Regions from separate parts of the Pseudochelatococcus lubricantis genome, predicted to be linked through region 1. Evidence: predicted binding sites of a transcription regulator. Region 1 holds the regulator's gene; the other holds the start of a gene.
The links. Region 1 encodes PhoB, which activates phosphate uptake and scavenging genes when phosphate is short. Its sites were predicted from a motif close to TGTCATNNANCTGTCAT; they were not measured.
Positions count from the first base shown of each region.

Region 2: a site for PhoB is predicted at 5,340-5,356, ahead of ACFFJ7_RS08170 (YdcH family protein). Genes of this name have one in related genera too.

Region 1 covers NZ_JBHLXC010000005.1:1,979-16,378, reverse strand. The annotation lists gene ACFFJ7_RS10800 (group III truncated hemoglobin) at 99-596, shown strand; gene ACFFJ7_RS10795 (alkylphosphonate utilization protein) at 663-887, opposite strand; gene ACFFJ7_RS10790 (Hsp33 family molecular chaperone) at 884-1,900, opposite strand; gene argF (ornithine carbamoyltransferase) at 1,897-2,889, opposite strand; gene ACFFJ7_RS10780 (aspartate aminotransferase family protein) at 2,886-4,097, opposite strand; gene ACFFJ7_RS10775 (GcrA family cell cycle regulator) at 4,693-5,289, shown strand; gene phoB (phosphate regulon transcriptional regulator PhoB) at 5,441-6,145, opposite strand; gene phoU (phosphate signaling complex protein PhoU) at 6,719-7,429, opposite strand; gene pstB (phosphate ABC transporter ATP-binding protein PstB) at 7,494-8,303, opposite strand; gene pstA (phosphate ABC transporter permease PstA) at 8,300-9,139, opposite strand; gene pstC (phosphate ABC transporter permease subunit PstC) at 9,142-10,134, opposite strand; gene pstS (phosphate ABC transporter substrate-binding protein PstS) at 10,318-11,337, opposite strand; gene ACFFJ7_RS10740 (ATP-binding protein) at 11,528-12,787, opposite strand; gene ppk2 (polyphosphate kinase 2) at 12,899-13,858, shown strand; tRNA gene ACFFJ7_RS10730 (tRNA-Pro) at 14,037-14,114, opposite strand; partial or broken gene ACFFJ7_RS10725 (VWA domain-containing protein) at 14,308-14,400, opposite strand, start outside.
Region 2 covers NZ_JBHLXC010000002.1:1,181,668-1,196,070, reverse strand. The annotation lists gene purL (phosphoribosylformylglycinamidine synthase subunit PurL) at 1-974, opposite strand, end outside; gene purQ (phosphoribosylformylglycinamidine synthase subunit PurQ) at 1,053-1,736, opposite strand; gene purS (phosphoribosylformylglycinamidine synthase subunit PurS) at 1,738-1,971, opposite strand; gene purC (phosphoribosylaminoimidazolesuccinocarboxamide synthase) at 2,277-3,074, opposite strand; gene ACFFJ7_RS08185 (DUF1476 domain-containing protein) at 3,525-3,848, shown strand; gene ACFFJ7_RS08180 (alpha/beta hydrolase) at 3,913-4,599, opposite strand; gene ACFFJ7_RS08175 (YdcH family protein) at 4,900-5,118, opposite strand; gene ACFFJ7_RS08170 (YdcH family protein) at 5,383-5,571, shown strand; gene ACFFJ7_RS08165 (propionyl-CoA synthetase) at 5,833-7,779, shown strand; gene ACFFJ7_RS08160 (tetratricopeptide repeat protein) at 7,807-8,451, opposite strand; gene fliF (flagellar basal-body MS-ring/collar protein FliF) at 8,704-10,359, shown strand; gene ACFFJ7_RS08150 (hypothetical protein) at 10,356-11,144, shown strand; gene ACFFJ7_RS08145 (MotB family protein) at 11,209-12,417, shown strand; gene ACFFJ7_RS08140 (MotC family chemotaxis protein) at 12,414-13,709, shown strand; gene fliK (flagellar hook-length control protein FliK) at 13,706-14,403, shown strand, end outside.

The DNA.
Region 1 (14,400 bases):
GACAAGGGCTGCGACACCACCACACCTTTGCCGCGCCGCCGTTCGCGTATATCGTTAGCCATGCAAGTGGCAGGGGCGCATTCAAAGGGAAGCGTTGTATGGAGGATGTGGCAGAGCGCAGGGCGCAGATCGTGGCGGAAATCATGGCCGCGACGGGAATCGACGACGCGATGATCGCGCGTCTTGTCGATGCGTTTTATGCGCGCGTGCGGGAAGATGCCGTCCTGGGCCCGGTCTTCAACACCCATGTGGCTGACTGGGACATCCATTTGGCACAGATGCGCCTGTTCTGGTCGTCGGTCGCGCTGATGAGCGGGCGCTATCACGGCCGGCCGATGCCGAAGCACATGAACCTGCCCGTTGACGCCCGCCATTTCGACCACTGGCTGCGGTTGTTCGAGAGCGTGGCGCGCGAGGTATGCCCGCCGGCCGCCGCCGAACATTTTCTCGAACGCGCACGGCGCATCGCCGAAAATCTCGAATACGGCGTCGCCGTGAGCAATGGAGCGGAACTCGTGCGCGGCGAGCGCTTCATCAATCCGCACCTGCCGTCGCCGGACGCTGACGGACACACGGCACAGCAATTGCCCTGCTGATCCCGGAAGGCTGAATCGGACACTCCACGCCGGCACAGAGACCGCGGGCCTAGATGCCTCGGCACATCAGGCCTTCTTGACGAATTCCGTCTTCAGCACGAGCCCTTTCACCTGCTTGGTGTTGGCCTCGATCTCGCCAGGACTGCCGGTAAGGTGGATGTTCTTCACCAGCGTGCCGCGCTTCAGCGTCTCCGAGGTTCCCTTGACCTTGAGATCCTTGATCAGAGTCACGGAATCGCCGTCCGAAAGCTGCGTGCCGTTGCTGTCCTTGACGATGACGTCGTCGCTCATGGTGTGCTTCCTTCCTGCGAACCGCTTTCGAGGCCGATCTCGGCCGGATCGATATCATAATGACGCGAGCAGAACTCGCAGGTGACGCCGATGCGCCCGTCGTCCCCTACCATGGCGCGCCTGTCGTCCTCGTCGAAGCGCGTCAGCGTCGCCAGAATGCGGCTCCGGTCGCAGCGGCACGCTTCCCGCACACCCTGCGCCTCGAACACCCGCACGCCGCGTTCGTGGAACAGTCGGTACAACAGCCGCTCGCTCGACACCGTGGAGTCGATCAGTTCGTGATCCTCCACCGTATCGACCAGCAGGTGCGCCTCCCGCCAGCGGTCGTCGACCTCGTCGCCCTCATCGCCGGCGGACTGCGCGGCGGCACCCTCGCCTCCCTGTGGCAGGAATTGCACCATCAGGCCGCCGGCGCGATACGCCGTATGGCGCGCCTCGCCCGCTCCCGAAATCTCCTCGCCGACCGCCAGCCGCACGCGCGTGGGGATCTGCTCGGACTGACGGAAGTAGGTGTGGGCCGCATCCTCGAAGCCGCCACCCTCGATCGCCACGATGCCTTGATAGCGCGACATCTCGGCGCCCTGGTCGATGGTCAGCGCCAGATGGCCGTGGCCCAGCAGCGCGCCGGTGCCGGTCTCGCCCGCTGCCTCCGCCGCCGCAACCTTGTCCGCATCGAAAGTCGCGCAGGCGCGCAGCCGGTCTGGCGTGTCGAAATCGACCACGACCATGCTGACCGGCCCGTCCGAGCGCGTCTGGAGCTGGAACCGCCCCTGGAACTTCAGCGCCGAGCCGAGCAGCACGGTCAACGCCGCCGCTTCGCCCAGCACGCGCGACACCACCGGCGGATAGCCATGCCGCGACAGGATGAGATCGATGGACGGGCCAAGCCGGACCGTCCGCCCACGCACGTCGAGCCCCTCCGCGGCGAAGGGCAGCACGCTGTCATCGGCCCCCTCGCGCGCACCGGCGGGCACGCCGCCCTGCGCGCCCGTCTGCTTGCTCGCCGCGCTCATCGCCGCCCGTCTCCGGAAGGCACCGCCTCCCCGTCCGCGAGGTCGACACCCAGACACCAGGCCAGCACGCCCTTCTGCGCATGCAGACGGTTCTCCGCCTCGTCGAACACCACCGACTGCGGCCCATCCATCACGGCATCCGTCACTTCCTCGCCGCGATGGGCGGGCAGGCAGTGCATGAAGACAGCGTCCTTGTTGGCGGCGGCCATCAGCTTCTCGTTGACCTGATAGGGCCGCAGCAGGTTATGGCGATAGCGCTCATCGTCGTCGCCCATCGATACCCAGCAATCCGTGATGACGGCATCCGCCCCCTTCACCGCCTCGAACGGATCGTCCGTGATGACCACCTTGCCCCCCTGGGCCCGCGCCCATTTGACGAGGTCCGCGCGCGGTGCGAGATCGGGCGGCGTCGCCACCGCGATCCGGAAATCGAGCTTCACAGCCGCGTGAATCCAGGACGTCAGCACATTGTTGGCGTCGCCCGTCCAGGCGACCGTGCGACCGCCGATCGGCCCGCGATGCTCCTCGAAGGTCATCAGGTCGGCCATGATCTGGCAGGGGTGCGACAGCTTGGTAAGGCCGTTGATCACCGGCACGGTCGCGTATTCCGCGAGTTCCAGCATGGCCGCGTGGTCGAGAATGCGGATCATGATCGCGTCGACGAAGCGCGACAGCACGCGCGCCGTATCCGGAATGGACTCGCCGCGCCCGAGCTGCATTTCCGCGCCCGTCAACATGATGGGCTCGCCGCCGAGTTCGCGGATGCCGACATCGAAGGAGACGCGCGTGCGGGTGGAGGGCTTGTCGAAGATCATCGCCAGCACCTTGCCGTCGAGCGGTCGGCTCGCCTGCCGGCTACCCCGGACGCGCCGCGCCTTGATCGCCGCGCCGAGGTCGAGCACTGCCCGCACCTCGTCACCCGAGAAATCGCTCAGATCGAGAAAGTGCCTCACCTTCCGGTTTTTCGTCGCTCCGTTACCCTTGGTCATCCTGCATGTCTTTCGTCTGCGTTTTCTGCGTCTGCGTGCGTCACGAACGTCTCCGCCACGGCGCCGAGGCCGGCCACTGCCTCGGCAATTTCGGCCTCGCTGATGATCAGCGGCGGCAGCAGGCGCACCACGTTGTCGCCGGCCGCGATCACCACCAGCCGGTGCGCCAGTGCCTTCCTGACGAAGTCCGTGTTCAGCACCTTCAGCTTGAGGCCGAGCATCAGCCCCTCGCCCCGTACGTCGGCGATCACATCCGGATAGCGGTCCTTCAGCTCCGCGAGGCGCTGGCGGAACAACCCGGCCTTTTCCTGCACGCTTTCCAGAAAGCCCGGCGCGAGGATCACGTCGAGTACCGCGTTACCCACCGCCGTGGCGAGGGGGTTGCCGCCGAAGGTCGTGCCGTGGGTGCCAAGCGTCATGCCCTTGGAAGCCTCGCGCGTCGCCAGGCTCGCCCCCAGCGGGAAACCGCCGCCGATGCCCTTGGCGATGGCCATGATGTCGGGCGCGATCCCGGACCATTCATGGGCGAACAGCTTGCCCGTGCGCCCGACGCCGCATTGCACCTCGTCGAAGATCAGCAGCAGGCCGTTGTCGTCGGCGATCTGGCGCAGGCGGCGCAAATCGGCCGGCGGAACCGGGCGGATGCCGCCCTCGCCCTGCACGGGCTCGATCAGGATGCCGCCGGTCTGCGGGCCGATCGCCGCCGCGAGCGCCTGCCAGTCGCCGAAGGGCACCTGGTCGAAGCCGTCGACCTTCGGCCCGAAACCTTCAAGATACTTCTGCTGGCCGCCGGCGGCGATAGTCGCCAGCGTGCGGCCGTGGAACGCGCCTTCGAAGGTGATGATGCGGTAGCGCTCCGGATGGCCGTCGGCCGAGTGATACTTGCGCGCCGTCTTGATGGCGCATTCGAGCGCCTCCGCCCCCGAGTTGGTGAAGAACACGGTATCGGCGAAGCTCGCGTCGACGAGCCGCCCGGCAAGGCGCTCCGCCTGCGGGTTCTGGAACAGGTTCGAGATGTGCCACAGCTTGCCGCCCTGCTCGGCGAGCGCCGCCAGCAGCGCGGGATGGCTGTAGCCAAGCGCGTTGACGCCGATGCCCGAGCCGAGGTCGAGATATCGCTGCCCGTCGCGCGCCACAAGCCAGACACCTTCACCTTTCTCGAAGATTACATCAGCCCGCGCATAGGTCGGCAGAAGTGGCGACGTCACAGCAGATACTCCAGGGGCAGGCAGGCGATCACGGCCTGCGCACGAAAGACAGCGGCAGCGCCGGCCGCGACCTGCGCCCGGCCATGTGCAGCATCCGCCGTCACACGAAATCCCGGGACCGGGTTCCATGCAAACAGGGCATGGCTCCGCCACGGGAAACGGAAAAAGCCGCCCCACGGGGCGGCAACCTGTTTAACTTATTGTCAGTGCGAAAGACATTCAAGCACAAACTGAAGCCGATTGGCGCTCGTGTTGCCGGCTGCCGGAGCCGGCCCGGAGGCAGCAGGACATGAAGCCGCAGCCGCCGGCGTGAAGAATTTTGTCACACGGCCTTGAAATTGCCGGCATTCACAGCATTTTTCATGGCATCAAGAGTTCGTTTACAATCTCTCCTGTGGGAAAATGCATGCTTGTGCAAGCACGACTCTTGCCGGAGAGTCACGGCATATAGTAGTTTCCCGCTTGAGAGCCACGAAATATCGTCCGGCTGTTCCTTCCAGCGTTTCCCATGAGGCGAACGTTGCGCCCGGCAACAGGTCACTTGCCGGCGACTTGAAGGATTCCGCGCGAGACGCGGCATGATGGAGCATGAGTAATGAGCGATCCCGGCAATACCTGGACTGACGAACGTGTCGAGCAGTTGCGCAAACTCTGGAGCGATGGCCTGAGCGCCAGCCAGATCGCAACGGAGATCGGCGGCGTCAGTCGCAATGCGGTGATCGGCAAGGTTCATCGTCTGGGTCTGTCGGGCCGTGCGAAGGCCCCTGCCGCCCAGACGCCCCGTCCGCCGCGAAAGGCGCCGGCCCCGGCTGCGCCTGTCGTTTCCGCCCCCCGCCAGGCCCCTTCGGTCGCCGCGCCCGCGCCGGTCCCGCAGCCGTTGGCATCGACCTTCGGCAACGCCGCCCTCGCGACGGCGGCGCTCGCCGCGGAGCCCGATGACATGCCGGCGGCAACCCTCGCGACGGACATCGTGCCCGTAGTGCGGGAGAACGTTGTCGTGCCGATGTCCGAGCGTGTCACGATCATGGATCTGCGCGAATACATGTGCCGCTGGCCGGTCGGCGATCCGACCTCCCCGAATTTCCGCTTCTGCGGCGCGCGTGCGGTGACGGGCATGCCCTACTGCACGCACCACGCCAGCATCGCCTACCAGCCGGTGCTCGACCGTCGCCGCGACCGCAAACGGGCCTGAGCGGCGGCGCGGCATTCCGCATGGATGCATTCGATATGACAAGGCCGCCGGTCTTCCCGGCGGCCTTTTTGCTGGAGAACTGTCAATGACACGCGGCGCCTGCGGCATATGCACGCAGGGATAAGCGGATCACCCGATTTGTGCATGTCAGCTATTCGCTGCGCGCAAAGGTTTCGTCAAACGCATATCCTGCGCCACGCACGGTGCGGATCGGATCCGGACTGCGGGCGCGGTTGATGGCCTTGCGCAGACGCCCGACATGCACATCCACGGTCCGCTCGTCGATATAGACATCGTGCCCCCAGACGCCGTCGAGCAACTGCTCGCGGGTGAAGACACGGCCCGGGCTCTGCATCAGGAATTCTAGCAGTTTGAACTCGGTCGGCCCCAGATGCAGCTCGCGGCCGCTGCGGCGCACGCGCCGCGTCTCGCGGTCAAGTTCGATATCGCCGGCCAGCAGCAGCGTCGCCACGTGCCCGGGCTTGGTCCTGCGCAGCAGCGCGCGCACGCGCGCCAGCAGTTCCGGCACCGAGAAGGGCTTGACGACGTAATCATCCGCGCCGGTGGCGAGGCCCCGCACCCGCTCGCCCTCGTCGCCGCGCGCCGTGAGCATGATGATCGGCAGGCGCTCGGTGTCGCCGCGCGCGCGCACGCGCCGGCACAGCTCGATGCCGGAGAGGCCGGGCAACATCCAGTCGAGCAGGACGAGATCGGGAACCTGCTCCCTCAGCCTGATTTCCGCCTCGTCACCGCGTCCCACGCTGTCGACGGAATAGCCCTCGGCTTCGAGGTTGTAGCGAAGAAGCAGCGCGAGCGGCTCCTCGTCCTCCACGATGAGAATGCGTGGTCCTACCATGAGGTCCTCGTGGTATCGCCCGCAGCAAGTGCGAGACATCGAAACTTCACGCGCTCGGGCTACACTGCCTTGGTGGGCAAAGCCGTGCGAACGGGCGCCGACGCGCAATGCACCCTGTCCGGTAACGCCGTTTCCCGAAGAGCGCGACTCGTCGAGAAGTGGTCGGGTTCGTGCGGCGCTTGAACAAGACCCGCATGAGACCCGTCGAAGAGACCGGTAGCGCCGGCATGGCGCCTCCCGGACTTGGCCGCTGGCATGGGATGACGCCGCGCACGACAGCAAGAACTTTCGGACCGCAGTCCGAAAGCGTTCCCGACGTGCCGGAACGATCAGCGCATCGCTTGAGACGTCCAGATTTTCCTGTACGCCCGATCCATTCCTTCATGCCGGAGGAAGCCCTTCATCAGCGCTGCCCTCCAACAAATCCGGCCTAGAGCGCACGCTCTGATGAAATCAGGGCGTGCGCTCTAAATTCTACATTTTATCGCAACTTGCATTCGATTCTATGGATTGACTTGAATGCAAACCGCTCTAGTGACCCCGCCGCGCAGGCACCCCGGCATTGCACGTCCATCACACCGCAGGCGTGGTGGCGAAGCTCGTGGTGTCGCCCTTCGGACGCTCGCCCGCCAGCGTTTCGCCGGTCGTCAGGAAGTAGATCGTCTCGGCGATGTTGGTGGTGTGATCGCCGATACGCTCGATGTTCTTGGCGAGGAACAGCAGGTGCGTGCAGAACGTGATGTTGCGCGTGTCTTCCATCATGTAGGTAAGCAGTTCGCGGAAGACGGAGTTGTAGAGCGCGTCGATGCGGTCGTCGCGGTTCCACACTTCGAGCGCCTTCTTCTCATCGCGCTGGGCGTAGGCGTCGAGGACGTCCTTGAGCTGCTCCTGCACCAGATCGCTCATGTGCTGCACGCCGCCGACGATCTTGGCGGGCTGCAGTTCGGAGCTGATTGCCAGCACGCGCTTCGCCGTGTTCTTCGCCAGATCGCCGATACGCTCCACATCGCCCGCCACGCGGATGGCGGAGATGATGTCGCGCAGGTCAACCGCGACCGGCTGACGACGGGCGATCGTCGCGACCGCGAGTTCCTCGATCTCGCGCTGCAGGCTGTCGAGACGCGAGTCCGCATCGATGACCTGCTGAGCAAGAGCGACGTCACGACGCACGAGCGCGCGGGTGGAGTCGTCAAGCTGCTTCTCGGCAATGCCCCCCATCTCGGCGATCCTGCTGCGCAGGAGTTCGAGATCGGCGTCGAATGAAGTTACAATATGTTCGGCCATCACCAGTATCCCTGTTTGGAGGCAGCACGGGCAGCGCGACGCGCCGCCCGTATCTGTCTGCGCATCAGCCGAAGCGGCCCGTGATATAGTCCTGCGTGCGCTTGTCCTGCGGCGCGGTGAAGATCTTCGTCGTTTCCGCGAATTCCACCAGTTCGCCGAGATACATGAACGCCGTGAACTGCGACACGCGCGCTGCCTGCTGCATGTTATGCGTCACGATGGCGATCGTGTAGTCTTCCTTCAGCTCGTCGATCAGCTCCTCGACCTTCGAGGTCGAGATCGGGTCGAGCGCCGAACAGGGTTCGTCGAACAGGATGACCTCAGGCTTCACGGCGACGGTACGCGCGATGCACAGACGCTGCTGCTGGCCGCCCGAGAGGCTTTGGCCGGAGGCGCCCAGCTTGTCCTTGACCTCGTCCCAGATAGCGGCGCGGCGCAGCGAGGACTCGACCCGCTCATCCATCTCCGCCTTGTTCAGGCTCTCGTAGAGGCGCACGCCGAAAGCGATGTTGTCGTAGATCGACATCGGGAACGGCGTCGGCTTCTGGAACACCATGCCGACCTTGGCGCGCAGGGCGTTGAGGTCCTGGCCGGGGTTGAGCACGTTCTGACCGTCGACAAGCACCTCACCCTCGGCCCGCTGGCCGGGGTAGAGATCGTACATGCGGTTCAGCACGCGCAGCAGCGTGGACTTGCCGCAGCCCGACGGGCCGATGAACGCGGTGACGATCCGGTCGTACAGCGGCAGGTTGATGCCCTTCAGCGCCAGCGAGTTGCCGTAGTAGAACTTGAGATTGCGGACCGAAACCTTTTCGGTGAGCGGGCCGGCGGGGATTGCCGGGGGCACCGGTTGCGTGGCGCTCTGGGTGGTCATTTCTTCTTCCTCGTCGAAAGAGCGCGAGCCGAAATGCTCATCGCAAGAACCGTGAAGGTGATAAGCAGGGCGCCCGTCCACGCAAGCTGCTGCATGTTCTCGTCAGGCGTCTTGGTGAAGTTGTAGATCACGACCGGCAAGCTCGCGATCGGCTGGCCCATGTCCAGGCTCAGGAAGTTGTTGCTCAGCGCCGTGAACAGCAGCGGTGCCGTCTCGCCGCTCACGCGCGCCACCGCCAGCAGCACGCCGGTGACGATGCCCGTGATCGCCGCCTTGTAGGCAACCTGCTTGATCACGATCGAGCGCGGCAGGCCGAGGGCCGTGGCCGCCTCGCGCAGCTGGCCGGGCACCAGCAGCAGCATGTCTTCCGTCGTGCGCACGACGACCGGAATGACGATCACCGCCAGCGCCGCGGCGCCCGCCCAACCCGAGAAGCCGCCGAAGGGCGCGACCAGCACTTCGTAGATGAACAGGCCGATGACGATCGACGGCGCCGAGAGCAGGATATCGTTGATGAAGCGCACGACATTCGTGAGCTTATTATAGCGGCCGTATTCCGCCATGTAGGTTCCGGCGAGGACGCCAAGCGGCGCGCCGACGAGCACAGCGACCACCGTCATCATGATCGAGCCGATGATGGCGTTGAGCAGGCCGCCCCCGACGGAGCCCATGCTCGGCGTGATTTCCGTGAACACGGCCAGCGACAGGCCGGAGAAACCTTCCCAGACCAGCACGACCAGGATGAGCAGCAACCACATGATGCCGAACAGCGCAGCCGCCGTGCAGAGGCCCATGGTGATGCTGTTTTTGCGCTTGCGCGCGGCATACGATACCATGATCAGGCCCCCAGCTTGTTGAGACGCGCCAGCATGAGGCGAGCGACCGCCAGCACGATGAAGCTGATGATGAACAGGATGAGGCCGAGCGCCACCAGCGAGGAGCGGTAAAGGCCTTCGGACGCCTCGGCGTATTCGAGCGCGATGGTCGCCGAGATCGTGGTGCCGGGCTGCAGGATCGACGCGGAAATCTGCTTGGCGTTACCGATGACGAAGGTCACCGCCATCGTCTCGCCCAGCGCGCGCCCCAGCGCCAGCATGACGCCGCCGACGAGGCCGGCGCGGGTGTGGGGAATGACCACGTTGCGGACAACTTCCCAGGTGGTGCAGCCGATGCCGTAGGCCGCTTCCTTCATCACCGGGGGAACCGTCTCGAACACGTCGCGCGACACCGAGGCGATGAACGGCAGCACCATGATCGCCAGGATGAGGCCGGCCGTCAGCGTGCCGAGGCCGTAGGGAGGGCCGGCGAAGACCGCGTTCAGCACCGGAACCGGGCCGAACAACGTGATCAGGAAAGGCTGCAGCGTCTGCTGCAGGAAGGGGGCGAACACGAAGAAGCCCCAGATACCGTAGATGATCGAGGGAATACCGGCCAGCAGCTCGACCGCGATGCCGATCGGGCGGCGCAGCCGCATCGGGCACAGCTCCGTCAGGAACACCGCGATGCCGAGACCCACGGGAACAGCGATCAGCATGGCGATCAGCGATGTCACCAGGGTGCCGTAGATCGTGGCGAGCGCGCCGAATTCCTCTGCGTTGGCGTCCCACGTCTGCGATACGAAGAAGTTGAGGCCGAAATGGCTGAGCGCCGGCCACGCACCGTAGATCAGCGACAGCACGATGGCGAAAAGAAGCGCCAGCACGAGAAGCGCCGCCGACCGCGTCAGGTGGAAGAATAACGTGTCGTTCTGCCTGAATTTGTTCAGGGCCTGCGATCTGTTCACCGCTGCATCGTTGCCGCGGGATATGTCTTTTATAGCAACGTCGGCCATGAGTTCTCTGCCTGTGTGCGAAGGGACCCCTTTTCAACCCGCCGCCATGGGGCAGTCGCAGATGCGGCAGGCAGGCGAAAACGCGCCATTCGCAAACTGCCTGCGCGGGTATGAGGCGCCGCAGCGGGGAAGGTCGGGGGGCACCCGCATGGCGCCCCCCGTTCAGCCTGCGGACGAGGCCGCTTACTTGTTCTTGACTTCAGCCGCCCAGACAGCGCGGATCTGGTCGGTCACGCTCTTGGGCAGCGGAATGTAGGACAGTTCCTCGGCAATCGAAGCGCCCTTCTCGTAGGCCCAGTCGAAGAACTTCAGGGCAGCGGCGGACTGCGCCTTGTCCTTCGGCTCCTTGTGCACGAGCACGAAGGTCGCGGCGGTGATCGGCCAGGAGTCTGCGCCAGCCTGGTCGGCGAGAATCACGCCGAAGCCGGGAACCGACTTCCAATCCGCGTGAGCAGCGGCGGCCTGGAACGTCGCGGAGCTGGGCGCCACGAACTTGCCGTCCTTGTTCTTCACGCGCGTGTACGACAGGTTGTTGGCCTTGGCGTAGACGTATTCGACATAACCGATCGAACCGGCGATCTTCGCGACGTTGTTCGCGACGCCATCGTTGCCGGGCGCGCCGAGACCGACCGGCCACTGCACCGTGGTGCCGACGCCGAGCTTGTCCTTCCATTCGGCCGAAACCTTCGAGAGGTAGCTCGTGAAGTTGAAGGTCGTGCCCGAGGAGTCAGCGCGGCGCACCACGGCGATGGCCGTGGAGGGCAGCTTGACGTCGGGGTTCAGCGCCTTGATGGCCGCGTCGTCCCACTTCTTGATCTCGCCGAGGAAGATCTTGGCGAGCGTCTCGCCGTCGAGAGCGATCTCGCCCGGCTTGATGCCTTCGAGGTTGACGATCGGAACCACGCCGCCGATGACGGTGGGGAACTGCACGAGGCCGGACTCTTCGAGATCCTTGCCGGAGAGCGGAGCGTCGGTGGCGCCGAAGACAACCGTGTTGCCCTTGATCGCCTTGATGCCGTTGCCCGAACCGCTCGACTGATAGTTGATCTGAACGCCCGTCTCCTTGTTGAAGGCCTCAGCCCACTTGACATAAACAGGCGCGGGGAAGCTGGCGCCAGCGCCCGTGACGGTCTGGGCACCCGCAGGAGCGGCGAAAGCGACGGCCGCGAGGCCAGCGGCAGCGTAGAGGTGAGAGAATTTCACGGAACGTCTCCAGGAATGGATTCAAATGAATGTGTCCGCCCGCCGCCGAATTGCGGCCGGCGCAGCGTGGTCGCCATGGACAAGGCCGAACTTAATGGCCGTCACCAAGAGTCTCTATGACGCTCTGATGACACTTCAATGACATGTATCCGCCCGCGCGGAGATTCTGTTCTCTGGCCGGCGGTCCCCGTCAGGTATCTTCCCCGGCCGGGACGACTCTGGGCAGCGAGACCCTGAACATCGCGCCCTCGCCGCTCCGGCTTTCGATATCGAGGCGGCCGCGATGGCGGTTGACGATATGCTTGACGATGGCGAGGCCGAGCCCCGTGCCGCCCTTTTCCCGGCTTTCGGCGACATCGGCGCGGTAGAAGCGCTCCGTCAGGCGCGGCAGGTGCTCGGGCGCCACGCCGGGACCGTAGTCGCGCACCTCGATCACCACTTCCTCGCCGCCAGCCTTGCGCTTTGTCACCGATACGTCGACGCGCTGGCCCTTCTGGCCGTATTTGATGGCGTTCTCGACCAGGTTCTCGACCACGCGCAGCAGTTCGTCGCGGTCGCCCGTCACATAGACGGGCATCGGCGCCAGCTCCAGCGCGACGGTGACGCCACGTTCCTGCGCGAGTGGCGCCAGGGTCTCGATCATGTGGCGCACCAGCAGCCCCACCTCAACCGTGTCGCTCGGCGGCACGTGCAGGTTCATCTCGATGCGGGAGAGCGAGAGCAGATCGTCGATGAGACGCGACATGCGCCTGGCCTGATCGCGCATGATGACCAGGAAGCGCTCGCGCGCATTCTCGTCATTGCGCGCCGGCCCCTGCAGCGTCTCTATGAAGCCGATCAGCGAGGCGAGTGGCGTGCGCAGCTCATGGCTGGCGTTGGCAACGAAGTCCACCCGCATGTGCTCCAGCCGGCGGGCGCTGGTGAGATCGCGGATCAGCAGCACCGCTCCTTCGGGCAACGGGCCCTGGCCTGTGAGGAGCGGCGCAATGTGCGCTTCCAGCGTGCGCTCCACCGACCCATGCTCCCGGAACTCCGCCTGCACCGCCCCGCCGCCGCGCAGCACGGTCTCGATGCCGTCGAGAACAGCGGGCGCGCGCACGATGAACGCCAGCGGCCGCGCCTCCACCAGCAGCGGAAACAGGGCCCGGCCGGCCGGGTTGACGTTGAGCACCACCCCGCGCCGGTCGATCAGCACCACCGGATCGGGCAAGGCGGCGAGCAGCACCGCCGGAGAAACCGCGCTGGCGGAAGCGGGCTTCACGCCCCCCACCGCGAGGCGCTTGCGCAGCGGCCGGCTATCCCTGAACAGCGCCGCCGCCAGCAGCGCCGAAAGCGCGGCGCCGGCCAGCGTGGCCCAGCCGAAGGAGCCGTTGAGCATCTCGACCAGCCCCAGAATCGCGGCGGCCAACAGGGCCGCGCGAAGGGCAATGCCCCGTGAACTCAATTCCATTCCGATTCCCTGCCGATTCCCTTGTCCGCGCCCCGGTTGCCGCCGGCGCGGCTGTTAACCCGGCTTATAAACCGTTATGATGCCATTAAAGTCATGACAGGGAGACGGCAGATGGCCCATCGCGCGAGGCAAAATCGGAAATCCGGAGATGGTGCGAACGACGACGCGGACGTGGCGGCGGCGGAGACAGCTCACGGCGCGTCGGACGTTCTGGCCTCGTTCGACATCCACGCACCCGAGTTGCCGCAGGCGATCGCGGATGCAGCCCTGCGCTCGGGCGGATTTCCCTATGACGACAAGCTGTCGAGCAAGGTCTACAGGCGGGAGTTGCGCGGCCTGCAGATCGAGCTGCTGAAGCTCGCCACCTGGGTGCGTCAGTCCGGCGAGCGGCTCGTCGTGGTGTTCGAAGGGCGCGACGGCGCCGGCAAGGGCGGCGCCATCACGCGCTTCACCCAGCATCTGAACCCGCGCAGCGTGCGTATCGTCGCCCTGCCCCGCCCCTCAAACGTCGAGGCCGGGCAATGGTACTTCCAGCGCTATGTCAGCGAGTTGCCCTCGGCGGGCGAAATCGTGCTGTTCGACCGCTCCTGGTACAATCGCGCGGGCGTCGAGCCGGTGATGGGCTTCTGCTCGCCGGAACAGACCGAGCGCTTCCTGAACGAGGCGCCGGTTCTGGAAAAGCTGTGGACGAACGACGGCATCCGCCTGATCAAAATCCTGCTGACCATCGGGCCGGAGATGCAGATGGCGCGGCTGCACGCGCGCGAGCACGACCCGCTGAAGCACTGGAAGCTGTCCCCCATCGACTATGAGGCGATTCCGCGCTTCGATGCTTATTCCCGCGCCTTCGACCGCATGATCGAGCACACCAGCACGCCGCACGCCCCCTGGACGGTCATCCGCGGCAACGACAAGCTGCGGGCACGCCTGGCCGTCATCCGCCACGTGCTGACCGCCACGCCCTACACCGACAGGGACGACAGTGTCATCGGCAAGGAGGACCGCGGCGTGGTGCTCTCCGCGAAGCGTTTCCTGTGCAAGGGCGGCGAACCGACCGCGAACGGCGATTGAACGGAGGGCCGGCGCGCTACCGATTCACGTACCGCGCCGGAAGCCCGCGGAACAGGGCGTCAGCATAAGAAGGCCAAGGCTGCACGCGCAATTGCCGCGACCTGCATACCATCATTCCCCGGACGCCAGTGGCGCCGACGTGCCCGGTTTCGGATTTTTCTTGAAATTTATTCCCTAATGGTCGGAGCGGCGGGATTTGAACCCACGACCCCTAGTCCCCCAGACTAGTGCGCTAACCGGGCTGCGCTACGCTCCGCGACCAAAAGGAATCACCGCCCGAGCGGGGCGATGGCCGGTTCGTGGTGTTTAGGAAAATCCGCGGCCGGATGCAAGGGGAAACGGTATCGTTCCGGCGTTTTGTGAATACATGGCCCCCCGGGGCGCTTCCGCCCCCCGAGGGGATTGTTCGGTCGCATGGCGGGCGCAGGTTAAAGCCAGCGCCCCGGCGATCAGGCGATAATGTCGGACGAGTCGAAGCCGTTGACGCCGACACCGGTCAGCTTGATCGCTTCGTCGGCATTGCCATCGCCATTCCGATCGTA
Region 2 (14,403 bases), on a different contig from region 1:
CGCGCGGGGTCGAGCACCATCAGCATGCGCTCCTGGCTTTCCGAGAGCATCATCTCGTAGGCCGTCATGCCTTCCTCGCGGCAGGGCACTGCATCGAGATCCAGCTCCACACCGAGGCCGCCCTTGGCGCCCATCTCCACCGCAGAGCAGGTCAGCCCGGCCGCGCCCATGTCCTGAATGGCGATGACGGCGCCGGTCTGCATCAATTCGAGGCAGGCCTCAAGCAGCAGCTTCTCTGCGAAGGGGTCGCCGACCTGCACGGTGGGGCGCTTCTCGCCGGAGTTCTCGTCGAACTCGGCCGAGGCCATCGTCGCACCGTGGATGCCGTCGCGGCCCGTCTTGGAGCCGAGATAGACGATGGGGTTGCCGACGCCCGCCGCCGCGGCGTAGAAGATGCCGTCCGCGCGCGCGATGCCTACCGCCATGGCGTTGACGAGAATGTTGCCGTCATAGCGCGTATGGAAGCCCACCGAGCCCGCCACCGTCGGCACGCCGAAGGAGTTGCCGTAGCCGCCGACACCCGCCACCACCCCGGCGACGAGATGGCGCGTGCGCGGATGCTCCGGCGCGCCGAAACGCAGCGAATTCAACGCCGCGACCGGCCGCGCGCCCATGGTGAACACATCGCGCAGGATGCCGCCGACACCCGTCGTTGCACCCTGGTAGGGCTCGATGAACGAAGGATGGTTGTGGCTTTCCATCTTGAAGACGCAGGCGAGCCCGTCGCCGATGTCGATAACGCCCGCGTTCTCGCCCGGCCCCTGGATCACCCACGGCGCCTGCGTCGGCAGCCCCCGCAGATGGAGGCGCGAGGACTTGTAGGAACAATGCTCGTTCCACATCGCTGACACGATGCCGAGTTCGGTGAAGGTCGGTTCGCGGCCGACCAGCTCCTTGAAACGGGTGTATTCGTCCGGCGTCAGGCCATGCTCGGCGACGAGCCCGGGGGTGATGGTCGGCTCTTTGGCGGTCATCGGAAGCTCACAATGTGACGCCGCGATTATCGCGACTTTTCAGAAAGTTACGTTAGCCTGCTCAACAAACGGACAAGCTCACGCCGCCAACAGGCTCTCGAACAGCCCGCGGCCGTCCGTGCCGCCGACGAGGTCGTCGATCAGGTTCTCCGGATGCGGCATCAGGCCGAGGACGTTGAACTTTTCGGAATAGACGCCGGCGATGTTGTTCAGCGATCCGTTCGGGTTGGCCTGCGGCGTCACCGCGCCCGCGCGGTCGGCGTAGCGGAACGCCACGCGCCCGTCGCCCTCGATCTGCGCCAGCGTCCGCTCGTCCGCGACGAAGTTGCCCTCGCCGTGGGCGATCGCGACGTCGATGGCCTGCCCCTGCGCATAGCGGCGCGTGAAGGCGGTGTCGTTGCGCTCGACGCGCAGGAACTGGCGGCGGCAGATGAAATTCAGGCCGGCATTGCGCATCAGCACGCCCGGCAGCAGGCCGGATTCACACAGGATCTGGAAGCCGTTGCAGATGCCGAGCACCAGCCGGCCCGTCGCCGCGTGGCTGCGCACCGCGTCCATCACCGGCGCGCGCGCGGCGATGGCGCCGCAGCGGAGATAGTCGCCATAGGAAAACCCGCCGGGCAGCACGGCGAGATCGGTGCCGGCGGGCAGGCTGCTGTCGGCGTGCCAAACCTTGGTCACGCTCGCGCCAGCCTGAACGAGCGCCTGCGCCACATCGCCATCGCGATTGGAGCCGGGGAAGATGATGACGGCGGCTTTCATGTCAGGCGTCCAACAATTCGATGCTGTAGTTCTCGATCACGGTGTTGGCGAGCAGCTTCTCGCACGCCTCGCCGAGCAGCGCCCTCGCGTGCTCCGGATCGGCTCCGGCGAGCGCGATGTCGAACACCTTGCCCTGCCGCACGCCGGCGATGCCCGCGATGCCGAGCGAGGCCAGCGCCCCTTCGATCGCCTTGCCCTGCGGGTCGAGCACCCCGTTCTTGAGGGTAACCGTCACGCGCGCCCGCGGCGCATGGCCGGGGGCATGCGCGGTCGTCTTCTGCGGGGCGGTGTGTTCTGCGGCGGTCATGGCTTGCTCCCTGTCGAACGGCGGTCCCCTCCGCCCTGCGATCCGTCTCTTGCAGATAGGTACGCGAACGGGGGCCTCAAGCCCCCGCTGTAGTCAATATTGATGCTGTTCGCAATCCACTGCGGCATTCGTCCCGCGCAATCCATCCGCGCGGCTGCCAGCACCGCGGAACTGTAGCGGACGTGACACCGTGCCGCGCCATCCTTCCGCGTCGCGCCTTCCGGCGCGGCGTGCTACTCCACCAGGCGGGGGGAGTCCCCGCGCGCGGGGTTCTCGCTCTCACCCAGGATGCCGAGCCGGCGCGCCACTTCCGAATAGGCCTCAACCAGGCCGCCCATGTCGCGGCGGAAGCGGTCCTTGTCGAGCTTGTCGGAGGACTTGACGTCCCACAGCCGGCAGGAATCAGGAGAAATCTCGTCGGCGACGACGATGCGCATCATATCGCCTTCCCACAGCCGGCCGGTCTCCATCTTGAAGTCGACAAGGCGGATGCCGATGCCGAGGAAGAGGCCGGTCAGGAAGTCGTTGACACGGATGGCGAGCGCCATGATGTCGTCAATCTCCTGCGGAGTGGCCCAGCCGAAGGCCGTGATGTGCTCTTCCGACACCATCGGGTCGTTCAGCGCGTCGTTCTTGTAGTAGAACTCGATGATCGAGCGGGGGAGCTGCGTGCCCTCCTCGATGCCGAGCCGCGTCGACAGCGAGCCGGCCGCGACGTTGCGCACGACGACTTCGAGCGGAATGATCTCGACCTCGCGGATCAACTGTTCGCGCATGTTCAGACGCCGGATGAAGTGCGTCGGCACGCCGATCTCGTTGAGCTTGGTGAAGATGTATTCGGAAATGCGGTTGTTCAGCACTCCCTTGCCATCGATCACCTCATGCTTTTTGGCATTGAAGGCGGTCGCGTCGTCCTTGAAGTGCTGAATGAGGGTTCCCGGCTCCGGCCCTTCATAGAGGACCTTTGCCTTACCCTCGTAAATACGACGGCGGCGATTCATCGGCGTGTACCGTATCTTGAGGAAATCCATAGGGTGCCGTGGCTCCGAATTAAACGATCCGCGGCTCGAAACAGGCGGAAAACCGGTCAGTGACTTCCGATGCCGGACAGGCGGCTTGCCGTCTGCCCCGCAACCTATCCGATCGCGCGCAAAAGCACAACGCCGGCCGGCGGGTCTGCGGCCCTCGTCCGTCCGTGCTTTTGGCGCACCGGAAATATATCATTATAATTTATTATGGTTAACGGCAAGTTATGGTTAACGGCGCCGTCCGGCACCATACTGTTTCCGCGACGGCGTCGCCGTTCTGTCATGCTGCCGTCAGACGGAACACGCAAATTTTCCGCACATCCCTGCCGGTATCTTCCGGACGTGAGTCGGAACGGGCGTCATCTGAAAATGCACTGGCCATCGCCCGCACGGCACATTATATCGACTGTATCCGCAGAGGATGTAGATGTATCTGCACGGGGAGCACGACCGATGACAACTTTTAACGATCGTCAGAAGGCAGAAGAGGCCAAGTTCGCCATCGACCAGGAACTTCGCTTCAAGGCCGTTGCCCGCCGCAACAAGCTGCTGGGCCTCTGGGCCGCCGATAAGCTGGGCAAGACCGGCGCGCAGGCGGACGAGTATGCCCGCTCCGTCGTGCTGTCGGACTTCGAGGAGCCCGGCGACGAGGACGTGTTCCGCAAGATCCGCGCCGATTTCGACGCCGCCGGCATCGAGCAGTCCGACCACCAGATTCGCCGCGAGATGGAAGCGCTGCTGGTGCGCGCCCACGCCGAAGTCCGCAGCGGCGCGTAACCGCGTCTCCCACCCGGCACCGTCCGCCGCCGTTTCGGGGTGGACGGAAGCCGGGGAGCCGGGCTCATGCCTGTTCGGGGAACGGCAGCCCGAAGGACGACGTCAGGAACAGTCCGCCGTGGCGCAGGCCGCCACCATCGATGCCATGGCCGATATGCGGCGAAAGATGCCATTGCACGCCGAGGCCCTCGCCGGCCAGCCGCTCGGCCGAGAAGAACAGCCCGTCCACCGGGATCACCTCGTCCGCCTCCCCGTGCACGAGCAGAATCGGCGGCACAGCCGCCGCGCCCGGCCGGGACGCGGGCTCCGCGCCGCCCCCGGGCGGCACCACCAGAATGCCCGAATAGCCGACAATCGCAGCCGGCGCGACCCTGCGACGCAGTCCGACGTGCAGCGCCATCATGGTGCCCTGGCTGAACCCGACCAGCGCCAGCCGGTCAGGCGTGAGCCCGTGGCGCTGCAGCTCCGCGTCGAGAAACGCCTCCAGCGACGGTGCCGCGTGATTGACGCCGCGCCAGCGCTCGTCAGGATCGCGAAAGGTCAGCGCGAACCATTGCCGGCCCATGCCGGACGCCGGACACGGCTCCGGCGCGTGCGGGGAGACGAAGGCCGCATAGGGCAGCCAGCGCTGCCATTCGCGTCCGATGTCGATCAGATCGTTGCCGTTCGCGCCATAGCCATGCAGGAAGACGACGAGCTGGCGGGCGTTGCCCGAACGTGCGGCGAGCCGCGGTCCGTCGATAATTGCCATGGAACCTCCGGTCGATAACGCATCAAGCCTATGAAACGGATACCGTTATCGGGATCAACCCGATGCATGGACTAGAGCATTTCCGGCGGAAGTGGAGACACCTTTTGCGTCCGGAATTGCATCAAAACAAGTAACATAGGCCATTGTTGCGTTTCAACGAAACGTAGAAATGGTCTGAATTCTATATTTTTCCGCAACTTGCATTCAATTTGACAACTCAGATTGAATGCAAACTGCTTTACGGAGACGTGCACGCGGGCGAAAATGGCGGCCTCGCTGCTCCGGCTCAGCGATGCGCCTTCAGGCGATGATATCGGGCGTCAACTGATCCTCAAGATAGGCGATGCGATCCTTCAGCGCGAGCTTGTTCTTCTTCAGGCGCTGCACCTGAAGCTGGAAAGCGGCCCCCTCGCCTTCAAGCGCGGAAATCCGCGCGTCAAGCTCGCGGTGCTCGCCGCGCAGCCGCTCAAGCTCGGCCGCCAGTATCGTGCGTTCTTCAGTATCCAGATCGAATGCCATCACCGCCCCGGCACTATCCGGATTGCGCCCACGTGCGGCACCTTATGCGAGGAAATGGTCGCGCCGCAAGGGTTCTTTGAACAGTTATGGACAGGATGACGCCATCCCCACATGAGGGTGCCGGAACGCCATTCCGGCCCCTGCTGCGCCGCACAATCGTTCTTGCGTGCGACATTTTTCTCCGTGCCGTGCGCGAATCGCGTTTGACCTTCCGTCGTTTTATGTCAGACTGACGACATCGGCAATCGGTATGGAGGTTATTCGATGTCCCTTGAAGGTCACCTCTTCGAATTGGAACGCCGTCACGAGTCAATCGAACGAGAAATCAAGACACACCTCACCAAACCTTACATCAATAGCGAACAGATAGCCGAGCTTAAACGCCGCAAACTTCAACTCAAGGATGAAATTACACGTATCTATTCCAGGAAGGATGGTCAAAAGCTTAACTGAAGCTTGACACACATCCGTTAGCGCCTGTGCCACCGCCGCGATAGAGACCGTCGCGGCGGACAGACAGCGCAGGCGTATACGCCAGCCGCAACATTCCGGATATTGCGCCCGGCCAGCGATAACCGACGAAAGTTGTAATCGCTCAAGGCTTGCGCGACATTTTCCATCCTCCTACGTTCCGCTGAAAGCGCGCCGGCCCGCTGCCTCACCGAATGCCCGGGCCGAGACCCGTCGCTCGAAGCTCAACGAGGGAGGAGAGCCGTGACCGCAGACAACACCCCATCATCGCCCGACGCCACGCCCGAAGGCGCCAACAGCGCTTATGCGCAGGCGTATGCCCGATGGCAGGCCGACCCGGAGGAGTTCTGGCGCGAGGCTTCCGGCGCCATAAGCTGGGTGCGCGCACCTTCCCGCATCTTCGACCCGCAGGAGGGCGTCTACGGCCGCTGGTTTCCGGACGCGACGCTGAACGCGAGCTACAACGCCATCGACCGCCACGTCGACGCGGGGCGCGGATCGCAGCCGGCCATCATCTACGACAGCCCGGTGACGGACTCGAAAAGGGTCATCTCCTACAACGGCCTGCTGAGCGAGGTGCAGACGCTCGCCGCCGTCCTCGCCGATCTCGGCGTCACGCAGGGCGACCGCGTGATCATCTACATGCCGATGATTCCGGAGGCCGTCATCGGCATGCTGGCCGTGGCGCGGCTTGGCGCGATCCATTCGGTGGTGTTCGGCGGTTTCGCGGCGCCGGAACTCGCGACGCGCATCGAGGACACAGAGCCCAAGGTCATCCTCACCGCCTCCTGCGGCATCGAGCCCTCGCGCGTCGTCGCCTACAAGCCCCTGCTCGACGAGGCGTTGCGGCTTGCCGACGCCAGGCCCGCGGTTCTCGTGTTCCAGCGTCCGCAGGCCCGTGCCGAACTGGTCGAGGGGCGCGATCACGACTGGGCCGGGCTCGTGGAGAGGGCCCGCGAAGCCGGGCTCTCCGCGCCGCCCGTCCCGGTCAAGGCGACCGATCCACTCTACATTCTTTATACGTCCGGCACGACGGGCAAACCCAAGGGCGTCGTGCGCGACACCGGCGGCTATCTGGTGGCGCTGGCCTGGACCATGAAGAACCTCTACGATATCAAGCCCGGCGAGGTATTCTGGACCGCCTCCGACATCGGATGGGTCGTCGGCCACAGCTACATCGTCTACGGCCCGCTCATCAACGGCAGCACCACTGTCATCTACGAGGGCAAGCCTGTCGGCACGCCGGACGCGGGCGCCTTCTGGCGCGTGATCGGCGAATACAACGTGGCGGCGTTGTTCACCGCGCCCACGGCGCTGCGCGCCATCCGCAAGGAAGATCCGCACAGCAAGCTGCTGCCGCCGTATGACCTGTCGAAGCTGCGCACGCTCTTCCTCGCCGGCGAGCGCGCCGATCCGGACACCGTGAACTGGGCGCGCGACACGCTGAAGATTCCCGTCATCGACCACTGGTGGCAGACGGAAACCGGCTGGGCCATCACAGGCAATCCGGTGGGGCTCGGCGTGCTGCCGGTCAAGGCCGGGTCGTCGACCGTGCCGATGCCCGGCTATGACGTGCGCATCGTCGACGAGGGCAACAACGAGGTGCCGGCCGAGACGATGGGCTCCATCATCATCAGGCTGCCGCTGCCGCCCGGCTGCCTGCCCACCCTGTGGCGCAATGATGAGCGCTTCCGCGACGGCTACCTCTCCGAGTTCCCTGGCGCCTACAAGACGTCGGACGCCGGCTTCAAGGACAGGGACGGCTATATCTTCATCATGGGCCGCACCGACGACATCATCAACGTCGCCGGCCACCGCCTGTCCACGGGTGGTATGGAGGAGGTGCTGGCGAGCCACCCGGCGGTGGCGGAATGCGCCGTCATCGGCATCGCCGACTCTCTCAAGGGCGAGGTGCCGTGCGGCTTCGTCGTGCTCAAGAGCGGAGTCACGGACAATCCGGCCGATATCGAGAAGGATCTGATCGCGCGCGTGCGCGAGCAGATCGGCCCGGTCGCCGCTTTCCGCCTCGCGATCACCGTGGGGCGGCTGCCCAAGACCCGCTCCGGCAAGATCCTGCGCGGCACCATGAAGAAGATTGCCGACGGCCAGGCGTGGTCGCTGCCGGCGACCATCGAGGACCCGCAGTCGCTGGATGAAATCGCCGAGGCGCTGAAAAGCCACGGCCTCTGACAAGGAAAAAGAACGGAGGCGGCTGCTCTACAGCGGCCGCCCCTCGACCGCGCTGCGCAGCTTCTCCAGCGCCGTGCGCGCCCCGTCGAGATGCGGGTTGACGGCGAGCGCCCGTTCATAAAGCGTAAGCGCGCCCTTGCGGATGCCCGTGCGTTCGAGGATTTCGGCGAGGGTTTGCAGCGCGACAAAATGTCGCCCGTCCCGCAGCAACACCTGATTGATATCCGCGACGGCCCGCTCGTCGTCGCCGATAGCGGCGAACACCTGCCCCCGCAGGGCATAGGCCTCCGTCCAGTCCGGCCTCAGGGCAATGGCCCTGTCGATCAGCTCGATGGCGAGGGCGGCGTCGTCGACGCCAAGCGCCGTGTGGGCGCGCGTCAGCAGCAGGTCGGCAGTATCGCTGCCTGAGCGCAGCCAGTTGCGGGCGATGGCCGCCTCGATCCGTTTCGCCTCGCGCGCATCCCGCGCCCCGGCAAGCTGCTCGTAGAGCGTGTCGAGGGCGCTCCCGCTTTCCCGCGAAGCATCGGGCGAGGCGACACCGTCGGCGCGCGCAGCAGGCGGATGACCCGCGCCCAACAGGGCAAGCGCTAGCAACGTCGCGCGCACCGGAAGGCCCGGCCCGCACTGAAACAGCTTCCTGATGGCGGCAAGCCGGATCGCGAAAATCTTCATGCGGCGATGATAGCGGCTTCAGGGCGTGTTGCCAGCCAAATCTGTGCGGACAACAGAGGCCGAACCTCGCGAAGCACGGAAAAGGCGCGGCAAGCAATGCCGGACGCAATCCCCAGACAAGGTTGCCGTGACAGCTTGGGCAACGCGCGTGAATCGCCGCGACGTTATCGGGGTTAGTAGACAGAATCTTGGTTAGCAAATGGTTAACGCCGCGCCCGTCGGGCTGATGAATGGTTTTTACGTGGGATGGCCATGACCGGTCGTGAGCATGCCGAGAAGCTGTGGGGCAATATCCGCGACCTCGGGGCGCGGCGGCTCGCCGCGCTTGCCATCGTCGGCCTGACGGTCTTCCTTGCCGTGGCGCTGGGCGCCTATTACCTCAGCCGTCCGGAGATGGAGGTTCTTTACACGGGCCTGAGCAGGGACGACGTCACGCGCATCGGGGCGGCCCTGCGCGACGGCGATATCCCCTTCGACGTCAGCGCGGACGGCACCAGCGTCTATGTCTCGCACGGCAATACGGCTGCCGCGCGCATGCTGCTCGCGGGCAAGGGCCTGCCGCAGAGCGCGAGTTCCGGCTACGAACTGTTCAATGATCTCGGCTCGCTCGGCCTCACCTCCTTCATGCAGGAGGTGACGCGCGTGCGCGCCCTTGAGGGAGAGCTGGCGCGGACGATCCAGACCATCAAGGGCGTCAAGGCGGCCCGTGTCCATATCGTGCTGCCGGACCGCGGCTCCTTCCGCCGGGAGCAGCAACCGGCCTCGGCATCGGTGGTCATCCGCACGGAGCCGTCCGACGACACGAGTTCGGCACAGGCGATCCGCAACCTCGTGTCATCGGCCATTCCGGGCCTGACCGTGGAGCGCGTGTCGGTGCTCAACACGGACGGCGTGCTGCTCGCGGCGGGCGACAGCCGCAGCGGCGTGGGGCCCGGTCAGGCGAACGCCACGGAAAAATCCATCGCCGCCGACCTGCAGGAGAACGTCAGGCGGGCGCTGACCCCCTTCCTCGGTCTCGACAATTTCGAGGTCAGCATCGCCGTCGACCTCAACACCGACAGGACCAGCACGCATGAGACGATCTACGATCCGGATTCGCGGGTGGAGCGGTCGACGCGCGCCGTGCGGGAGTCGGAGGCCTCCCAGAACGCCAACCAGCAGACGCCGGCGACCGTGCAGCAGAATATCCCGCAGGGGGCGCCGAACGCGGCACCGGGCGAGACGGCCAGCACCGACTCGAGCCGGCGCGAGGACGTCACCAATTACGAGATTTCGTCCAAGACGGTGCAGACGGTTCGCGAGGGCTACAGCGTCGAGAAGATGTCGGTGGCGGTGCTCATCAACCGCGCCCGCATCCGGCAGCTCATCGGCGGCGACCCGTCGCAGGAAGCCGTCGACAGACAGGTCGCCGAGATCGAGGCGCTGACGCGCTCGGCCGCAGGCTATTCCGAAAGTCGCGGCGACACCATCAAGGTGCTGGCGGTCGATTTCCCGGAGGACGGGCGGCAGCTCGATCCCTACCCGCCGCTGTCGATCACCGAACTCCTGCTGCGGCAGATGGGCAATGTCATCAACGCGGCAACCATTCTCGTCGTCTCGCTTCTGCTGATCTGGTTCGGCCTGCGGCCGGCGGTCAACGCCATTCTGGCCCGCCCGGAGATCAAGGGCGACGCCGAAGCGGTGCTGGCGCTGGACGATGCGTCCGGAATGGGCGAGGCGCAGCAGGGCACGCTCCAGGCGCGGCCCGCGCTGGCCGGCCCCGGCGAGGATTTCCATCTGATCGAGGACCTGACGGAAAGCATCCAGCGCAAGGCGCAAAAGAGGCTCGAACAGGTCATCGCTCTTGATGAAGACCGGGCCGCGGCCGTTCTGCGCGAGTGGCTCCATCGTGAAAGCGCTGCATCATGAAGACATCGCTCGCCGCCTGCCTGCCGGATTTCGATACTGACGACAGCTCCGGCTCCATCGCGGACTCCTCGGGCCCGCAGCCGGCGGCGCCGGCGGAACCCCCGCCTCCTGCCCCGCGCGCGGAGGCCGGCCGGTTGCCGCCCGGCGCCCGGATCCGGTCGGCCAGCAGCAAGCTGCGGTCGGTGGCACGACCGGCGGAGCAGGCCGGCGAGCCCTTCATTGCCCCGCTCATCGATCCGGCGCCGCCGGTCGATATCGAGGCTCTGCTGAAGGAACATGGCGACAAGGTGCGCAGGGAGGCGGCCGGAAAGGCCGAGGCCACGCTTGCCGAGGCGCTCGGCAGGGAGCGCGAGGCGCATGCCGGACAACTCGCCGAAGCCCGCGCACGGTGGGTCGCCGAGGAGTCCACCCGGCTGGCCGAGCGGATGACCGCCGCCCTGCAAGAGATCGAGGATGGCCTGTCCGGAACGGTGGCGCGGATGTTCACGCCCTTTCTCAAACAGGCCATTCGCGAGAAGGCGGTTGCGGCGCTGCACCGGACGGTCGCCGCCCTTCTCGGCGATGTGAATCATGCCAGAATCGAGATTTCCGGCCCAGGCGACCTGATCGATGCGATCCGCGGCGCCGTCATGGCAGGCGCTCCCGGCCACGCGGGGCGGATCGCCTTCACCGTCACGGAAAAGCCCGACGTCCGCGTGGTCGCCGGCAGCACAGTCTGCGTGACACAGCTCGATGTCTGGAACGGCCTCATCGAGGAGGCGCTGGGCGGGCATGCGGATACATAGAGCGGGAAGGCTGTCAGGCAAGAGATCGTCCTGCCCCTGCGCCCTATCGGAGTGAGCAGACGCGATGGACAAGCCCGAACACGAACCGATCCTTATCCAGCGTCGCCACCATGAGGAGGAGGAGCATGGGGCACACGGCATCTGGAAGATCGCCTATGCCGATTTCATGACCGCCCTGATGGCGTTCTTCCTGATCATGTGGCTGCTGAATTCGACCTCCAGGGATCAGCAGGCCTCGGTCGCCAACTACTTCAACCCGATCAAGCTCGCCGACGTCTCGCCAACGCGCAAGGGCGTCCAGGAACCGCTGGAGACCGTTCGGGATCCGGAGGAGGCCGGGAAAGCGCCCGGTCCGACGCGGGAGGAAAACGCGAGCAAGGGCGCGAGCGAGAAGATGTCCGGCGACGCCGCCCATCCGGCGAAGCCCCGGTATCCCGAAAGCGCCCTGTTCGTGGACCCCTACGCGATACTGGCCAAGCTCGCCGCCGACGACAAGCCGGCCGCGAAACCCGCCCGGCAGCCGGCGGAGGCCGCGACGGAGCAGGCCGGCGCTCCGACGCCGCGCACGCCGACAATCCGCGATCCCTTCGACCCGTCCTACTGGCGCCTCGCCCCGCAGGGACAGCCGGCGGCGATTTCGCAGGACGGCCAGCCGCAGGCGGGCGCGTCCGGCGGCACGGAACGGCAGACGTCCAATGCGGCTACCGGCGAGGCCACCACCGGTCAGGCCGCCTCGCCGCCGCCCGCCCGCGCCGGCGAGGCCGCCACGGCGCCCGGCATCATCGAGGCGCCACAGGAGGAACAGGCGCGAGAGGCCGCAGCGCTCAGGAAGGGTGTCGCCGACGCGCTGAAGGACGAAAGCCCCGCCCCCGGCGCGCCCGAGATCAAGGTCGAGAGAACGGACGAGGGCATCCTGATCAGCCTGACGGACGCCGAGAAGTTCAGCATGTTCTCCATGGGCTCGGCAGAGCCCAACCCGGCCGTCGTGCGCGCCATAGCCCGCATCGCTGCCGCCCTCGCCGGCCGCCCCGGCACGGTGGTCATTCGCGGACACACGGACTCGCTTCCCTTCAGGTCCGACACTTACGACAACTGGCGGTTGTCCTCGGCCCGCGCGCACATGGCGTCCTACATGCTCATCCGCGGCGGCCTCAAGGAGGAGCGTATCGAACGGATCGAGGGCCACGCCGACCGCCTGCCGCGCAACGCCGGGAACACCAGGGCGCCCGAGAACCGCCGCATCGAGATATTGCTCCGGGAGAAAGGCTCATGACCGTCAGCCATCCCCCTCCCCGGCGCGTGCTGCGTGCGGCCGCCTGTCTCGCCGCCGCGCTTCTGTTGCCAGCCGCCGGAATGTTCGCGCAAGCCGCGCCGGAAGCAGCCGCGCCCGAACCGGCGTTGCCCGAGCAGACGTTGCCCGAGCCGGACAGCGGCTCGCCCGGTGAGCCCTACCGGCTGCTGCGCACGCTGCAGTCCATCCAGGATCGCACGGCGCATGGCTCACGCGAGGCGCTGAAACTCCAGTCGCCGCTGCTGTCGCAGATCGAGCAGCAGTTGCTGGCCACGCCGGACGCGGCGTGGCAGGAGCCGCGTAATGCCCGCGCCGCCCTGAGCTTCGTGCTCAGCGGCGGTTCGCCCGTCATCCTGCGCAAGCTCGCCCGGCTCGATCCCCCGCCCGCCGTCGCGCCGGAACTGCTGAAAGGCGTGCTCGCGTACGTCGAGGGCGACGAGGAGGAAGCGCTTGCGCAGCTCGAAAACATCGATCCCCGCGCCCTCGCGCCTGGCCTTGACGGACGCATCGCGCTCGTCCAGTCGACGCTCCTTGCGCGCCGCGATCCCGAAACAGCGATGGCCCGTCTCGATCTCAGCCGCCTGCTGCTGCCGGGCACGCTGATCGACGAAGGCGCGTTGCGGCGCGAGATGTTTTTCGCCGGCCAGCTCGGCAAGCGTGAGAAATTCAAGACGCTGGCGAAGCATTATCTGCAACGCTATCCGCGTTCGGTCTACGCAGGCGATTTCCACCAGCGCTTTTCGGCCGCCCTCGTGCGCCTCGACATGACCGGCACGGAGGAAGAGGCAAGATGGTTGTCCGACCTTCTGGCGGCGCTGGACAGACCCGCGCAGATCAACATCAACCTCATTCTCGCCAGGCAGGCCCTGTCGCAGGGCAAGACGCGGATGGCGGCGCTCGGTGCGACGCGGGCGCTCGAACTCGCGTCCGAGGACAGCACCGCTCGCGAACGGGCAAAGCTCTATCAGGCAGCTGCGATCATCGTCAACGAGAACGAATTCGCGCAGGGCAAGCAGGCCTTGCTGTCCATCGACCGCAAGCGCCTGCCACCGGACGATGTCGGCCTGCTGGAGTCGGCGATCTATCTCGCCACGCGCATCCGGGACCTGCCCGGCATGCCGGAGGCGCCGGCGCCCCGGGCAAGCGACGAGGCCGCCGCCGTCGCTGAGCGGGCCGGCGGCGGCATGGAGCCGCAGCTCGATGCCACGGTCACCCGGATCAGACAACTGATCAGCGACAGCGACAGGCTGATTGACGAGGAGTTGGGTTCATGAGCGCGATCGATGCCGCAGCCGCAGCGGCCGATACCCCCGCCGCCGGCAGGAAGCCGCAATCAGGCAAGGCCACCGACGACGGCAGCTTCACCCGTGTCTACGACAGCCTCGGGCAGGAGGCAGCGACGGGCGAGGAAACGACGGAAGAAACCACCGCCGGGCGGCACGATGCGCGATCCCGCGCACCGCATGTCTGGCCCCTTGACACAGCTGCGTCTCTCAACCGTGCGACCGTTGCCTCCCCTTCCCTTGCTTCCGCACCCATCGGCGCGCGCGACGGGATTGTCGAGCCCGGCCTGCCGGATTCCGACACGCCCGATCCCGAAGACGACAACGTCACGCCGGGCAGGCCGGACACGGCCTCGCCTGCGAAAACGGACCTTCCCGCCCTGCTGGCGGGTTTGCTGAGCAGGGGCGCGGAAACATACGGGACACCGGGAGCGTCCGCCGAACCGGAACAGGAGCAGCCGGAAGCCCGTCCGTCTCCGCATGACGCGCAACCGCGGCGCGGCATCTCGGCCGTCGGCAATGCGGGCGCCACCACGGAAGGGCAGACGGCGCGCCTCACCGTCCTTGGCCGGGAAACGCATTTCGCGCCAACGGACATGCCCACACGCGGCGGCTTTTCCGGCGGCGGCCTATCCCGCGATGCGGCGTCCCACACCGCGACGGCGACTGCCGCCGTCAGCGCGCC